Regions from separate parts of the Paenibacillus sp. ICGEB2008 genome, predicted to be linked through region 1. Evidence: predicted binding sites of a transcription regulator. Region 1 holds the regulator's gene; each other region holds the start of a gene.
What was found. Region 1 encodes Rex, which represses fermentation and respiration genes when NADH is low (regulators of the CRP and FNR family bind a similar motif). Its sites were predicted from a motif close to TTGTGAAATATTTCACAA; they were not measured.
Positions count from the first base shown of each region.

Region 2: C400_RS0118400 (phosphoketolase family protein) is a predicted target of Rex. The motif match lies at 2,159-2,176, and genes of this name have one in related genera.
Region 3: C400_RS0112285 (formate/nitrite transporter family protein) is a predicted target of Rex. The motif match lies at 1,843-1,860, and genes of this name have one in related genera.

Region 1 covers NZ_AMQU01000016.1:214,136-218,940, forward strand. Annotated here, with positions in the region: partial or broken gene dinG (ATP-dependent DNA helicase DinG) at 1-1,472, shown strand, start outside; gene C400_RS0115930 (redox-sensing transcriptional repressor Rex) at 1,500-2,153, shown strand; gene C400_RS0115935 (amidohydrolase) at 2,140-3,441, shown strand; gene C400_RS0115940 (cell wall elongation regulator TseB-like domain-containing protein) at 3,479-4,003, shown strand; gene C400_RS0115945 (hypothetical protein) at 4,477-4,805, shown strand, end outside.
Region 2 covers NZ_AMQU01000020.1:23,672-28,476, forward strand. Annotated here, with positions in the region: gene C400_RS0118400 (phosphoketolase family protein) at 1-2,041, opposite strand, end outside; gene C400_RS0118405 (GntR family transcriptional regulator) at 2,334-3,056, opposite strand; gene C400_RS0118410 (glycosyltransferase) at 3,373-4,524, shown strand; gene C400_RS0118415 (ring-cleaving dioxygenase) at 4,736-4,805, opposite strand, start outside.
Region 3 covers NZ_AMQU01000011.1:171,588-176,392, reverse strand. Annotated here, with positions in the region: gene C400_RS0112295 (FAD-dependent oxidoreductase) at 179-1,540, shown strand; gene C400_RS0112285 (formate/nitrite transporter family protein) at 1,935-2,780, shown strand; gene C400_RS0112280 (molybdopterin-containing oxidoreductase family protein) at 3,140-4,805, shown strand, end outside.

The sequences.
Region 1 (4,805 bases):
ACATCATCTAGAGGAAGTAGCCGGTAAGCACCTGGGCATGCATATGAAATATTTCACACTCGTGCATACGCTGACTCGATTGTTCAAGGACAGTAAGAACGGACAATTGCCTTCGCTACGTCAGCAGTTGGCAAAGTCTGGGCATGAGAAGTCGACGGAATGGGCCTCGACCATTGATCAGCTGTACCCACTCGTGTTAGAGGTTAAGGAAACTTGGGATCTGCTAAGCGATAAGCTGTTTGGCATGTTGCCAGAGCGGTCTGATGCCACACCGGGTGAAACAGGACAATTTTCTTCGCGTCTCAAACCGTCGGCCAAGCCTGCAAAGTGGGATCAAGCGGCGGCGTTGGAAAATCAGCTTTATGTAACGTTGAGTGAAATTTTGCGCAAGGGCGACAAGCTGATGCTGGATGTCAAGGAAGAACACGACGATTATGCGGCGGATAGTCTCATTACAGATATCACGGGTCTGCTTAAGGATTTGGCGGGGATTAGGGAAAATTTACGCTTCTTTATACGACTCGATGATGAAACAACCGTATATTGGCTCGAAGCGAGTGGGCAATTCCGTAGTAAATCATTGCAATTTTATGCAGTGCCCGTCGATGTGAGCCGCCAGTTGAAAGAAATGTTTTTTGACAAAAAAAAGAAGTATTATCCTGACATCTGCTACTTTATCGGTAGATAAGTCGTTTCAGTACATGACCGATCAACTCGGCTTGCAGGAGGCCGCGGATCAAGGACGATTAATGACGTCACAGCTCCCATCACCTTTTAATTACAGGGATCAGGTGTTGCTAGTCATTCCGCGAGACTTTCCGAGTGTGAAGGGCAGTGTAGGGGATGCACATTTTGTAGAGATGCTTGTTAGCTCTCTAGGAGCGACTGCCCAAGCGACGCGGGGGAGAATGCTCGTTCTGTTTACTTCCTATCGGATGCTCCGGCAAGTGTATGAGCCACTCAAAGAGGCGTTAGCATCCAGCGATATTACCGTGTTAGGACAAGGTGTAGACAGTGGGAGTCGGAGCAAGCTAACCCGTCGTTTTCAGGAAGCCAAGGCTTCTGTATTGCTGGGAACCAGCAGCTTCTGGGAAGGCGTCGATATTCCAGGGAAGGCTTTGACTTGTCTGGCCATCGTTCGCTTGCCGTTTCAACCGCCCAATCACCCGTTACTGGAGGCAAAAAGCGAGCTGCTCCAGCAGCAGAAGAAGAATCCATTTATGAAGCTGTCTGTACCACAAGCAGTTATTCGCTTCAAACAGGGATTTGGGCGATTGGTACGTACAGCGAGCGACCACGGAGTCGTTATCGTTTACGATACGCGTGTGATCGAATCCTATTACGGAAAGCACTTTTTGTACTCGTTACCGGGACCAAAAATGGAGCATATGCCATCGGAGCAAATGGTGCCCCGCATCGCCGAATGGCTCCAATCCGCCCCGGAGACAGAGGCACAACGGACGGACACCTAAAGTCCGTTACAATTAGGGGGAGCAAGTATGAAATCAGATAAAATTTCAGAGGCTGTCGTACGGAGATTACCCGTATATTTACGTTATCTGAATGCACTGCACAAACGGGAGGTGGCTACGGTCTCTTCTCAAGAGCTGGGACAGAGGTTAGATTTGAATCCGGCCCAAATTCGTAAAGATCTTGCCTATTTTGGCGATTTTGGTCGGAAGGGCATCGGTTACGATGTTTCTTATCTAATTGAGAAAATACGCCATATCCTGAAAATCGACCAGCAAATTAATGTAGTATTGGTCGGAGCGGGTAATCTGGGTCAAGCCCTATCGAACTATAATGCTTATTTAAAAGACAATATGAAGATTGTGGCGGTTTTTGATGCGTTCCCGGATAAGGTTGGGACCAGAATCAATACTTTGGTCGTACAGCCGATGGATGAACTGGAAGCGACTGTGAAAGAAAAAAATATACGAATCGGGATTATTACTGTACCTGATTTTGAGGCACAGCACGTAGCTGATAGGCTGATTGAGAGTGGAATTGGAGCGATTTTGAACTTTGCACCTATCATTCTTAAGGCACCGGCTAACATTCGGATACATGCCACAGACTTTACAACTGATTTGCTTAGCCTCGCTTATTATCTGGAGGACGGAAAGGAAGAAGCACAATATGACAGTGAATAAATGGATGATTAAAAACGGCTCGTTTGCCGTGAATGGACCCGAGGCTGGGGTAATCCATGGTTTTATGATTGTGGAGGATAGCCGTATTACTTACATTGGCGAGACTTTGCCTGCGGGTGAGGAAGAGACAGAAGCAATCGACGGCAAGGGGTTATTGTTTTTACCTGGTCTGATCAATACTCATGGTCATGCGGCGATGTCTCTGCTGCGAGGGTATGGAGATGATTTGGCACTTCAAGTGTGGCTTCAGGAAAAAATGTGGCCTATGGAAGCCAAGTTTACATCTACGGATGTGTACTGGGGAACTTCTTTGTCAGTGCTGGAAATGCTGAAAGGTGGAACCACGACTTTCCTGGATATGTACGATCATATGGATGAGGTGGCTCGTGTAGCTGAAGAGTCGGGCATTCGTGCAAGCTTGATGCGTGGAGCCATTGGACTCTGTTCAGAAGAAGAACAGCGGATTAAGCTAGCTGAGGCCGTGACTTTTGCGCGTAACTGGCATGGAAAAGCAGACGGACGTATCACAACAATGATGTCTCCTCATGCCCCATACACATGCCCGCCTGCGTTTATTGAGAAATTTGTTCAAGCAGCACATGATCTCGATTTACCATTGCATACGCACATGTCCGAGACGATCGCCGAAGTTGAACAAAACGTACGCGACTACGGCTTGCGTCCAGTTGCACACTTAGATAAGCTTGGCTTTTTCTCCCGTCCTTCACTTGTTGCCCACGGCGTTCACTTGAACGACGAAGAAATAGCTTTATTGGCGGAACGGGGTGTGGCGGTATCGCATAATCCAGGCAGCAACTTGAAGCTGGCAAGTGGTGTAGCTAGAGTGCCTGAATTGCTGCGTGCAGGAGTTACTGTTTCACTTGGAACAGATGGTCCTGCCAGCAATAATAACTTGGATATGTTCGAGGAAATGCGTCTGGCGGCACTCATTCACAAGGGAGTATCTGGCGACCCAACGGCAGTTCCTGCAAATGAAGCACTACGTCTGGCAACAGAGTATGGTGCAAAGTCGATTGGTTTAAAAGAGGTAGGAGCGCTGGCGGCAGGCAATAAGGCTGACTTTATCGCGCTAGATCTGGATCAGGCCCATTTCTTGCCGCGTACAGATCTTATTTCGCATGCCGTATACTCTGCAAGTGCCAAAGACGTGGCTCATGTGTGGGTAGACGGCCGTCAGATTGTGAAAAATGGCGAATGCCTGACGATGGACGAGGAACGTATCAAACATGAGGCACAAGCCGCCTTTGAAGGGCTGCTGTCGCGCTAATTTAGGTGTCACATCCCCTTAGAGAGGAAGCACAGGTTTGAAAAATAAGAAGAAATGGATAGCGGTCGCCATTTTGGCCGTAATACTGATCCTGGTCAGCATTTTCTGGTATTATTCGTATGTTACTCAAGACCAGGTGGCTGAGAAAAATGCCGCTATCATGAAGGCCAAGCAATCAGGTGGTCTGGTTAGCACGACTCAGACATGGAAGTCTGTGTGGGATCAGATATATTGGGTAGTTCAAGGAAAAAACGCACAGAATGAAAATATAATGGTGTGGGTTCCTTTTCAAAAAATGGAGGGGCAACCTAACATACCTGCCGCAGATCCAAGTGGTGTTCATACCGAGCTGATGAAAAACGGAGTCGACGAGCAAAAAATGACAGCAATAATTCAGCAGCAACTTCCAAATGCAAAAATTGTAAGGCTCCAACCGAGTGTGTTCAATGGCGAATATGTATGGCAACTGTTTTACGATGATGAAAGCCATCACAACTATACCTTTTACCGTTTCTCAGATGGAGCATCGACGGGGATAAAGTATACTTTGCCTAATTACTAGCGCGATGTTAAGAGTGTGGATTTGTGGCTTGGGAGTACCCAAGAGCGTTAGGAGCGCTGCGTATTCCATTTGATCTTACGATCGCTTCGCTTCTTCAGATTCAAGTGTTCCACTCCGCTGGCTGACAACCATGGGGCCATTCCAAATAACTTTTATACTCAGTCTATATAGCTTGGAATGATTGAAAGTAATAAAAAAAAGACGCAAATACGATCTAATTCGTATTTGCGTCTTTTTACTTATTGCTCCGCAAAGCTGGACTAAAAGCCAGAAGCATCTTTTTGCCTTATCACAACTCCTCCACACATTGCCTTCGATATTAGATTTACGTTATGATATACTATATTTTATAAGTGATAGACAAAAATGATAGATAAATGAGTTGCTGATCATTATAAGATCATGCAATTTGGTTGTTTGTTGACATTCGTCCCGTTTCTTCTGGGTTTTACATTTTGAGAGGAGGATGTTGTTTGAAATTGCGTGCAGTTCCTATTGTTGTGGCGGCCGTTTTGGCAGCCTTGTTAATGTTTGGAGGATGGTTCATTTACCGTCAGGTTACAATGCAAAGTCCTCTGGAAAAACTGGTATCTCAATATCCAGGCGTGACAAGCGCTCAAATAGATATTAAACAGGATCAGGTGGTATTGAAACTAGATCTCAAACCGCAGGCGGATGTGGCCGGATTAGTCGATGTGGTTAAGCAAAAAGGCCAATCCATCATTGGCAGCCGCACCATTAAGCTGGATATCGCAGATCGTTCCAATTCAGCACTGAATCAATGGTGGTCTGAGGCTATGTT
Region 2 (4,805 bases), on a different contig from region 1:
CAGCGTCAGATAATCCACGAGGATCTAACTTTTGGCTTCTCAGCTTCAGTAAGTCTACTACGTTGATGTAGCGAATCTTCAAGTCAGGCAGTTTTTTATGCAAGATCGAGATCGCAGCTAAGCTTTCAATCGTTGGCTCTGTACCAGCAGAAGCGATGACAATATCAGGCTCTCCGCCTTGATCTGTACTTGCCCAGTCAATAATCTTTAACCCTTTGTCTACCAATTCTTTTGCTTCATCAGCAGAGAACCATTGTGGACGTGGGTGTTTGGACGAAACAACCAAATTGATCTTTTGACGGTCATTTAAAATAGTGTCAAAAACAGCTAAAAGAGAGTTGGCGTCAGCTGGCAAATACTCACGAATAAATTCTGGTTTCTTATCAGCCAAATGACCTAACAAACCTGGATCTTGGTGTGTATACCCGTTATGATCCTGTTGGAAGACCGTTGAAGTTGCTACAACATTCAATGATGGGATATCTGCACGCCATCCTTGATCCGTTGCTTTACGCAGCCATTTGAAGTGTTGAGTGATCATCGAGTCAACCACACGCAGGAAGGCTTCGTAACTTGCAAAGAAACCATGACGACCTGTTAACACGTAACCTTCCAGCAATCCTTCAGCTTGGTGTTCAGATAATTGGGAATCAATGACACGACCATACGATGACAAGAATTCATCATTAGGCTCAATAATTTGATCCATCCATTGGCGTTTGGTTACTTCAAAAACAGGTGCCAAGCGATTAGACATCGTTTCATCAGGCCCGAAGATTCTGAAATTACGATTCTCTTCATTTAAAACAACCACATCTTTAACGTATTTACCTAACACAGACATATCTTGCGCAATCACTTTACCAGGCGTGGAGTTATCCAACGCATAGTTACGGAAATCAGGCAATTTCAAGTCTTTAATAAGTTTACCTGCATTCGCAACAGGGTTCATTCCCATTCGTTTATCGCCAGTAGGCAAAATTTTAGCAATCTCTGCTTTTAACCGACCGTTTTCGTCAAACAATTCCTCCGGTCTATAGCTATTCAGCCATTCTAATAAAGCAGGTGCGTGCTGCATATTTTTTTGATCGACCGGAATTGGAACCTGATGGGCACGGAACGAATTTGTATTCGGCACGCCATCCCATTCCTTTGGACCTGTCCAGCCTTTAGGTGAACGGAAGATAAGCACTGGCCACGCCGGACGAGTAAGGTCATTATTTTCACGCGCATTCTTTTGAATAGCTTCAATCTTTTCGATGGCAGTATCCAATACTTTCGCCATTTCTGGGTGCATGTGATCAGGATCTTCACCTTCAACAAAGAATGGTTCCCAACCCAAACCTTTAAAGAACGAGGTTAACTCTTCTTTTGATTGGCGAGACATAATCGTTGGGTTACTAATTTTGAAGCCATTTAAATGTAAGATCGGCAGCACTGCGCCATCCGTGATTGGATTGATAAATCGGTTAGAGAACCACGAAGCGGCCAATGGACCCGTTTCAGCTTCACCATCCCCAATAACAACAGCCGAGATCAGATTCGGATTATCTAGAATAGCACCTACACCATGAGAAAGGGAATAGCCCAGCTCCCCACCTTCATGGATAGATCCAGGGGTTTCAGGCGCAGCGTGTGAAGCAATACCGCCAGGGAATGAAAATTGTTTGAACAGTTTCTTCATACCTGGGATATCCTGCGTGATTTGCGGATAAATTTCGGTGTAGCTTCCATCAAGATATGAATTTGAAACCATCACTTGGCCGCCGTGACCAGGGCCTTCAATGTAAAGCATGTTCAAATCATATTTATTAATAACACGATTAAGATGAGCATAAATAAAGTTTTGGCCTGGAATCGTGCCCCAGTGTCCAATAGGCTTAACCTTTACATCCGAATCTTTCAAAGGTTCTCTCAACAAAGGATTGTCTTTTAAATAAAGCTGACCTACTGAAATGTAGTTCGTTGCACGCCAGTATGCATCAAGTTTTTCCAAATATGTTTTAGACGAGTAATCTACTAACACGGGTGATAAAGCCATGGTGTCCACTCCCTAGTAATTTTGTTTGTAATTTATTTCCGGAAATTTCATCTACATGTACATCATAACGCTACGCTGAATTAATTCAACCTTTTTCACAAGTGATACGGTCCAATTTTGTGAAATTTTGAACATACTATGAAATATAAATTAAAAAGACAGTAAAAAAGCTCTTACATTAAAATATATAGCAGGATAAACCAATAAAATTTGTGATAAATGAAGAGTTTGCAGACTCTAATCCTTTTTCAAAACTATAAAAAAAAGACCGGAGAATTATCCAGTCTTTTCATTAGTGTACCGATACAAAGGTATTAAATTTCAAATATTTGTAGTGAAATCGCATATGCGAAAATTCAAATGGGGTACCGTTATCCAAAAAGAAAACACCCTCCATAATGCCTACGGGTTCATTTTCTTTCAATTGCAGCAGCTTTTGATCATTCTCTTCAGACGGTTCTGCAAAAATAGATAAAAAGGATTTGGTGACGGCCAGGTTCCGCGAGTCCTCCAAATAATTAAAAATGGAACCCTCAATAATGGTCTGATTTAAATCCTGGACAATTTTAATGGGGATATAGCCCGTTTCGATCATAAATGGATCATCATCAAACAGACGCAAGCGAACGATTTTATAAACAAAATCATGAGTGTCCAAGAACAAATCGCGCTGTAGTTCTTCTGTCGGTGGAATGACCTCAAAACTCAATACTTTGATTTTTGGCTTTTTGCCATGCATTTGGAAATTATCAGTAACTCCTAGATTAGAGCCCTCGTAGTTAAAGATAGATTCATTTCTTATGTATAAGGGATTAATAAATGTCCCGGAACCTTGTTTTTTGAAAATAATTCCGACACTCTCCATTTTAGTCAGAGCACGTTTAATGGAACTACGACTAACCTGGTAAGTCTCACTAAGACTACGTTCATCTGGCAATCTCATATCTGCAAACTTTCCAGCGAAAATTTTCATTTTAAGATCGTCAATAATTTGCTTATAGACAAATTGTGTCATATAGTACTCCTCTTTCAGGTCTTCTATAACTCCATATAGTTTACCATAAACATGCCCATTTCATCTCATGTTTGTTTGTGTCCCTTCTACTTTACATCCTTATGCATAATGCTACCATGACATATACATCACACCACTGAAACATATCTGCAAATCAGCAAAAAATACAGCACTTCCACATTAACATCCGCATAGGACCAAGCCTGTTTCGAACTTTGCGGGTTGTTTGACTAGACCAGGCTAAAATCCTTGAATACATTGTTATTATTTATCTCGTTCAAAGGTTCTCTAATTAGAATGGTGGGGGGAGATCACATTGGCTATCCGCTACAGCGTCATCATTCCAACCTATAATCGCGCCCAGCAGCTGTTACTCACACTCGCTTCATTTGAATCACAAACCTATCCGAAGCAATTATTCGAAGTCATTGTAGCTGATGATGGTTCTACAGACGGAACGAAAGAAATGGTCGAAGGCTTCAAAGCATCCTATCCTCTTATCTATGTGTCACACCCGGAACAACGCGGTCGATCTGCCGTTCGAAATTTGGGACTGCGCCGAGCAAAAGGGCTATACATCATTTTCTGTGACGCTGACTTTTTGGTGCTGCCTCATTTCATTAAAACCGTGAGCCGTTATCACCGCAAGTATCCCAAATCTGTGCTTTCAGGCATTCCGCACTCGTGGGACGATGCATTTACCCACTATCACCCTGATTTTTCTGTGGAAGAAAAAGAACATTGTCGGAGCATACTTACACAATCCGGCTTATGGAATCCTGACTTTGAAACAGCGAATGAAATTACCCCGGTCATAACGCCAGAAGATATCCTTCATCAAACGGGCGCACTGTCTAAAGTCGTTAGTCCCACAAGGGTTCCTCCCAATACGCAGAAACAATTTGCCTCAACGGACGTAGCTCCCTGGATGATGCTAGTAACTCGTTGTGTGGCCATCAGACGCAACCACTTAATTCGTATTGGAGGTTTCAATGAACGGTTTGTGCTGTATGGACTCGAAGACTGGGATCTTGGCTATAGACTGCATCGCTTAAAAATCCCTTTTTATTGCATCAAAGAGGTGGTCGGGTATCATCAGGAGCATCCAACCCATCTTAGAGGTAACGTTTTAAATACGGAAAATCTAAGAATCATGTATGAAACTTACGGGTTCAATGACTCCTCGTTAAATTTATTTGCTCTGATTCCTCCATCCGAGGATTTTGAGACCTACAAAAATACGCTGCGAGTATTGCGCAGGGGACTCCGTTCCAGGTTAACACGTTCATCAGCTATGTTGTTGAGAAGGACACTACGCATTGCTGCCAAGCAGTTTTATTATCACAACAACACCCCAGCATACCAACAATCATTACGAGCGATACAAAGGAAAGCTGAGAACCGGAAAAGCCGAGTCGCTCACGTGATAAGAGAAATGCTGAAAAAGTCCGAAAGGCTGGTGGAATAACAAGAGGGCGGAAGGTCATGAGATATATACCTGGAAGCAGGTTCTGTCTTGGATAGATAATGTCGTATATTAGATTAGTCAAATCATAAATATAGGTTAATTGCGGAGGATTTCATTTTCAGGAGGTAATTCATCGAATGAAAAATCCACAATCGAATGAGATTGTGGATTTATGTGACTTTATCTGGATGCAAAACAGCAGCTATTTCGTTTACTTTTGTTTATCTGTTAATGTTCTCACTTCAATAGGATGCAGGTTTGCCTCGATCTGAGCCCGCTGC
Region 3 (4,805 bases), on a different contig from region 1:
TTGCCTTTTAAAATGTGGACAAATTGTGAATATCATAAAAAGCTATTGTAATGTGAAAAATATCACACTATAATAAGCGCATGAAGTGAAATAAATCACAAGAAGCAACGAGTTATCTAAGTGAAAGTATTCACAATTATTATACATTTTATGCCCACACACCAAGGAGGAATTCAACATGAAAGTAGCAGTTATCGGATGTACACACGCAGGTACGGCAGCCATAGTCAACACAGCTAAATGTTATCCAGATGCCGAAATTACGGTCTATGAGCGTAATGACAATATTTCATTTTTATCTTGTGGTATTGCACTGTATGTAGGTGGTGTCGTCAAAGATCCGCACGGATTGTTTTATTCGTCCCCAGATCAACTGGCTGATATGGGTGTAGTGACCAAGATGCTTCATGAGGTAACGAGTGTAGATACAGCGGGCAAGACGCTGCATGCACGTAATCTCCAAACAGGTGAGGAATTTACGGATACATTTGATAAATTGATTGTGACTACTGGATCGTGGCCAATTATTCCGAAGCTGGAAGGCATTGAACTTGATCATATTTTGCTCTGCAAAAACTATAATCATTCGAATGAAATCATTGAGAAAGCCCAGCACGTACAGAACATTACTGTCGTGGGAGCTGGATACATTGGTGTTGAGCTGGTAGAAGCTTTTCAAATGAACGGTAAGAACGTAACACTGATCGACAGTGCTGATCGTATATTGAATAAGTATTTAGACCATGAGTATACAGACCGGATTGAGAATTCCCTGAGAGAACATGGCATTAAGCTGGTACTTGGCGAGACAGTAAGTCGTTTTGAGGGGACTAACGGTAAAGTAAGTAAGGTCGTGACCTCCAAAGGAGAATATGAAACAGAGCTTGTTATACTCTGTATCGGTTTCCGACCTCAAACGGATCTGCTCAAAGGTCAGGTAGATATGTTGCCTAACGGTGCGATCATTGTGGACAATTATATGCAAAGTAGCTGCCCAGACGTGTTTGCAGCAGGCGACAGTTGTGCAATTCGTTATAATCCGACCGGCAAAACAGCTTATATCCCATTGGCGACCAATGCGGTTCGTATGGGTACGCTGGTGGCACGTAATCTGGTACAACCTACCATTGCCTACATGGGAACACAAGGAACCTCGGGTATCAAAATTTACGAAGACAATATTGCAGGAACAGGAATGACGGAAGCCGCAGCAACGGACGAGGGGATGACTGTAGAAGCTGTAACCATTGAGGACAGCTACCGTCCTGAGTTTATGCCAACTTCTGAAAAGGTGTTGCTGAAGGTTGTATATGAGCAGGAGACACGGAGAATTGTTGGGGCACAAATTATGTCGAAGGTCGATTTGACGCAATCCATTAACACCCTGTCTGTAGCCATTCAAAATCATATGACCATTGATCAGTTGGCCTTTGTCGATTTCTTCTTCCAGCCGCACTATAACAAGCCTTGGAATTTCCTGAACGCGGCAGGTTTGCAGGCATTGCCTATACTATCCGAACGGAACCCAGTTACTGTATAATCCGATTTGTCTGTGACATTGTTCATAAGTTTGTCAACAATCTGAAAGCGTACGGATGAATCCTTATAGTACAATATAGAGAGCATAAGGATTAGGGGGAGAAGTAGATAATGGGTTTGTTTTATATCCTTTTTCTTGTAGTTGTCGCAGCCATCGGTCTGGGCGGAGTACTTTGGTTCTTGAAAGCCGTTGAAAAGGAAGAATATAATTAAATGTAAAGCGCATAGCAGCGCAGTAGCAGTAGATGTAATAAAATAGAAAGACAGTCCTTTTTCGAGGGCTGTTTTTTTTTATAGCTAAGAAAGTGATTTTTTTCACAAACAAAATCACTGATTTTAAATAAAATATGAAAGAAGAATATTTTGTTTAAAAGATATTAAAGGAGCGGGGGCAGATGGCAAGCTATAAACCGGGGCAAATTGCCGAAAAGACGGTGGAAACAGGAGTGGCCAAGGCGAACAACCCGTGGACTGTGGCGGTGGTATTGGGATTTTTGGCAGGTGCATTTATTGCACTCGGGTTTTTGCTGGATATACGCGTTATTGCAAGTGCACCTAAAGAATGGGGAAGCATTGCTACCTTTATTGGAGCTGCGGTGTTCCCTGTAGGTCTGGTGTTAGTTTTGATAGCTGGTGGGGAATTGCTGACCGGCAATATGATGGCAGTCCCTTTGGCAAGATGGGCAGGACGAATTAAGACAGGAGCCATGCTTCGTAATTTGGCAATTATTACGCTCAGTAATTTTGCAGGTGCATTATTTGTTGCATTTTTCTTTGGGCATGTTCTAGGCTTGACCGAAACGGGTCCTTACCTGGATAAAGTGGTGGATATGGCAGGACATAAGCTGCATGAAAGCTTTTTGCAGTCTTTTATATCAGGTATAGGATGTAACTGGCTCGTAGCACTTGCTGTATGGTTAGCGTACAGCACAGACTCCGTTGGTGGAAAAATTATGGGAATTTGGTTCCCGACCATGGCCTTTGTTGCTATTGGATTCCAGCACGTTGTTGCCAATATGTTTCTCATTCCGGCGGCTATATTTGCAGGTCATTTTTCGTGGGCAGAGTATGTTATGAATTTCATTCCGGTCTGGTTGGGGAATTTGGTAGGAGGCAGTCTGTTTGTGGCTGGAGCCTACTGGCTGGCCTATCTGAAAAAAACTCAAGCCAACACACATTCCGTGAATGAACCTCAAACTACTTCTTCAGTTACATCCAAGCCGTTGAGTGATCATGCATAATCACGTTACTTTATGAAGCAATAAACAAAGCAAATCCGCCATGACAGGCCCGGGGGAACGAAACCTGTCATGGCGGATTTTTTTGGGAGTGGTCCATGATTTGGCATGGAGGATGAGTGTGCTCTCGTCCATAATGCCTTGATCTCTTTTACCCTGGGTATGTAATGATGAAACAGAATGATAAAAAAAATAATTATACTTTTTTAAAATCCGTTTTGCTCTATGCAGCAGACGGATTTTTTTTTATATTTTGGAGAGCTACTGTGTGGTAAAATCCTTCTCTTGCCATAGGCCAAAGCTGTAGATATGATAAGAACAGTGTAATTTTTGGAAACGGTAACGGAAAGGAGCATTTAACCATGGATCATCGCAATAGCGCGCCTCTTGAGGCCACACTTCAACAAAATCTACAAAGAGGACAGCGGATGACGGAGCAGCAGAATGGTATTTTTCCGGCTGTATGCCCGTTGGATTGCCCGGATACGTGTGGGCTCCTGCTTCACAAGGAAGATGGAAAGATAGTCAAGGTGACTGGTAATCCGGATCATCCCATTACCAAAGGGGCTATATGCAACAAAGTCCGCAATATGACCGAGCGCGTATATGATCCGGATCGGGTGCTTTATCCGTTGAAGCGTGTAGGTGCCAAAGGGGAAGGGAAATTTGAACGAATTAGCTGGGAGGAAGCGGTCGATACCATTACAGGTCGGTTCAAGGAGCTGATACGTACGGATGGACCGGAATCCATACTCCCCTACAGCTTTTATGGCAATATGGGCGTATTGAGTGTGGATGGAATGGATCGTCGCTTTTTCAATGCACTGGGTTCAAGCCAGCTGGATCAGACGATTTGTAGCGTGGCTGGGAATGAAGGCTGGGCATCCGTTATGGGGTTTAAGGGCGGCACGAGCCCGGAGGATACAGAAGATGCAGAGCTCATTATTGTATGGGGTGGAAATGTCATAAGCACCAACATGCATCAGGTCGTATTGGCTGAGAAAGCACGTAAAAAAGGTGCTAAGGTGGTCGTAATTGATGTTCATCGCAACCGGACGGCGCAATGGGCGGATTGGTTCATTCCATTATATCCGGGTACGGATACGGCGCTTGCGCTGGGGGTTATGCATGTACTGTTTGATCAGGGACTGACAGACGACGAATTTTTACATCGCTATACTGTAGGTCACGAGGAACTGCGCGAGCATGTTAAGACCTATACACCAGAGCGGGTTTCGCGGATTACCGGCGTGCCGAAAGAGGATATTATCCGTTTGGCGGAAATGTACGGAAAGGCGCGAGCGGCCTATATCAATATTGGAAATGGGCTTCAGCACCATGATAATGGCGGTATGAACGTACGCGCAGTTACATGCTTGCCTGCACTCACTGGACAATGGTTGAAGCACGGCGGAGGAGCGTCGCGCTCCAATGGCGCTTATGCCAAGATTAACAGCGCCCATCTGGAGCGTCCTGATCTGCGACAGAACCCGGATGCCCGGGTGATCAACATGAACCGGATTGGAGAGGCGCTGCTACAAAAGGAACAGCCGATTAAGGCGTTATTCGTATATTGTAGTAATCCGGTAGTTGTAGCACCCGATTCGCAACGGGTAACGGAGGGATTTGAACGAGAGGATCTGTTTACGGTTGTTCATGACCTGTTCCTTACTGATACGGCCTGCTATGCAGATATTGTGCTGCCTGCTGCGTCTTCTTTTGAAGGAACAGATCTATACAAATCGTATTGGCACCACTATATCCAGATGCAGAAGCCTGTTATTGATCCGTTAGGTGAAAGCAAAAGCAATTATGAGCTATTTAGCCTGCTCGGACAGGCAATGGGCTTTGATGAAGCTGCCTTTACGGAAAGTGAAGAGGATATGATCGCAGGCGCGCTTGATAATCCAACGAACCCTTATCTCAATGGTGTAACCTTGGATGCCTTAACAAAGTTGCCTTTTGTAAAGCTCGATATGACGCCAAAGGCTACTTATTTGGAGCGTTTAACTACTCCTTCAGGCAAGA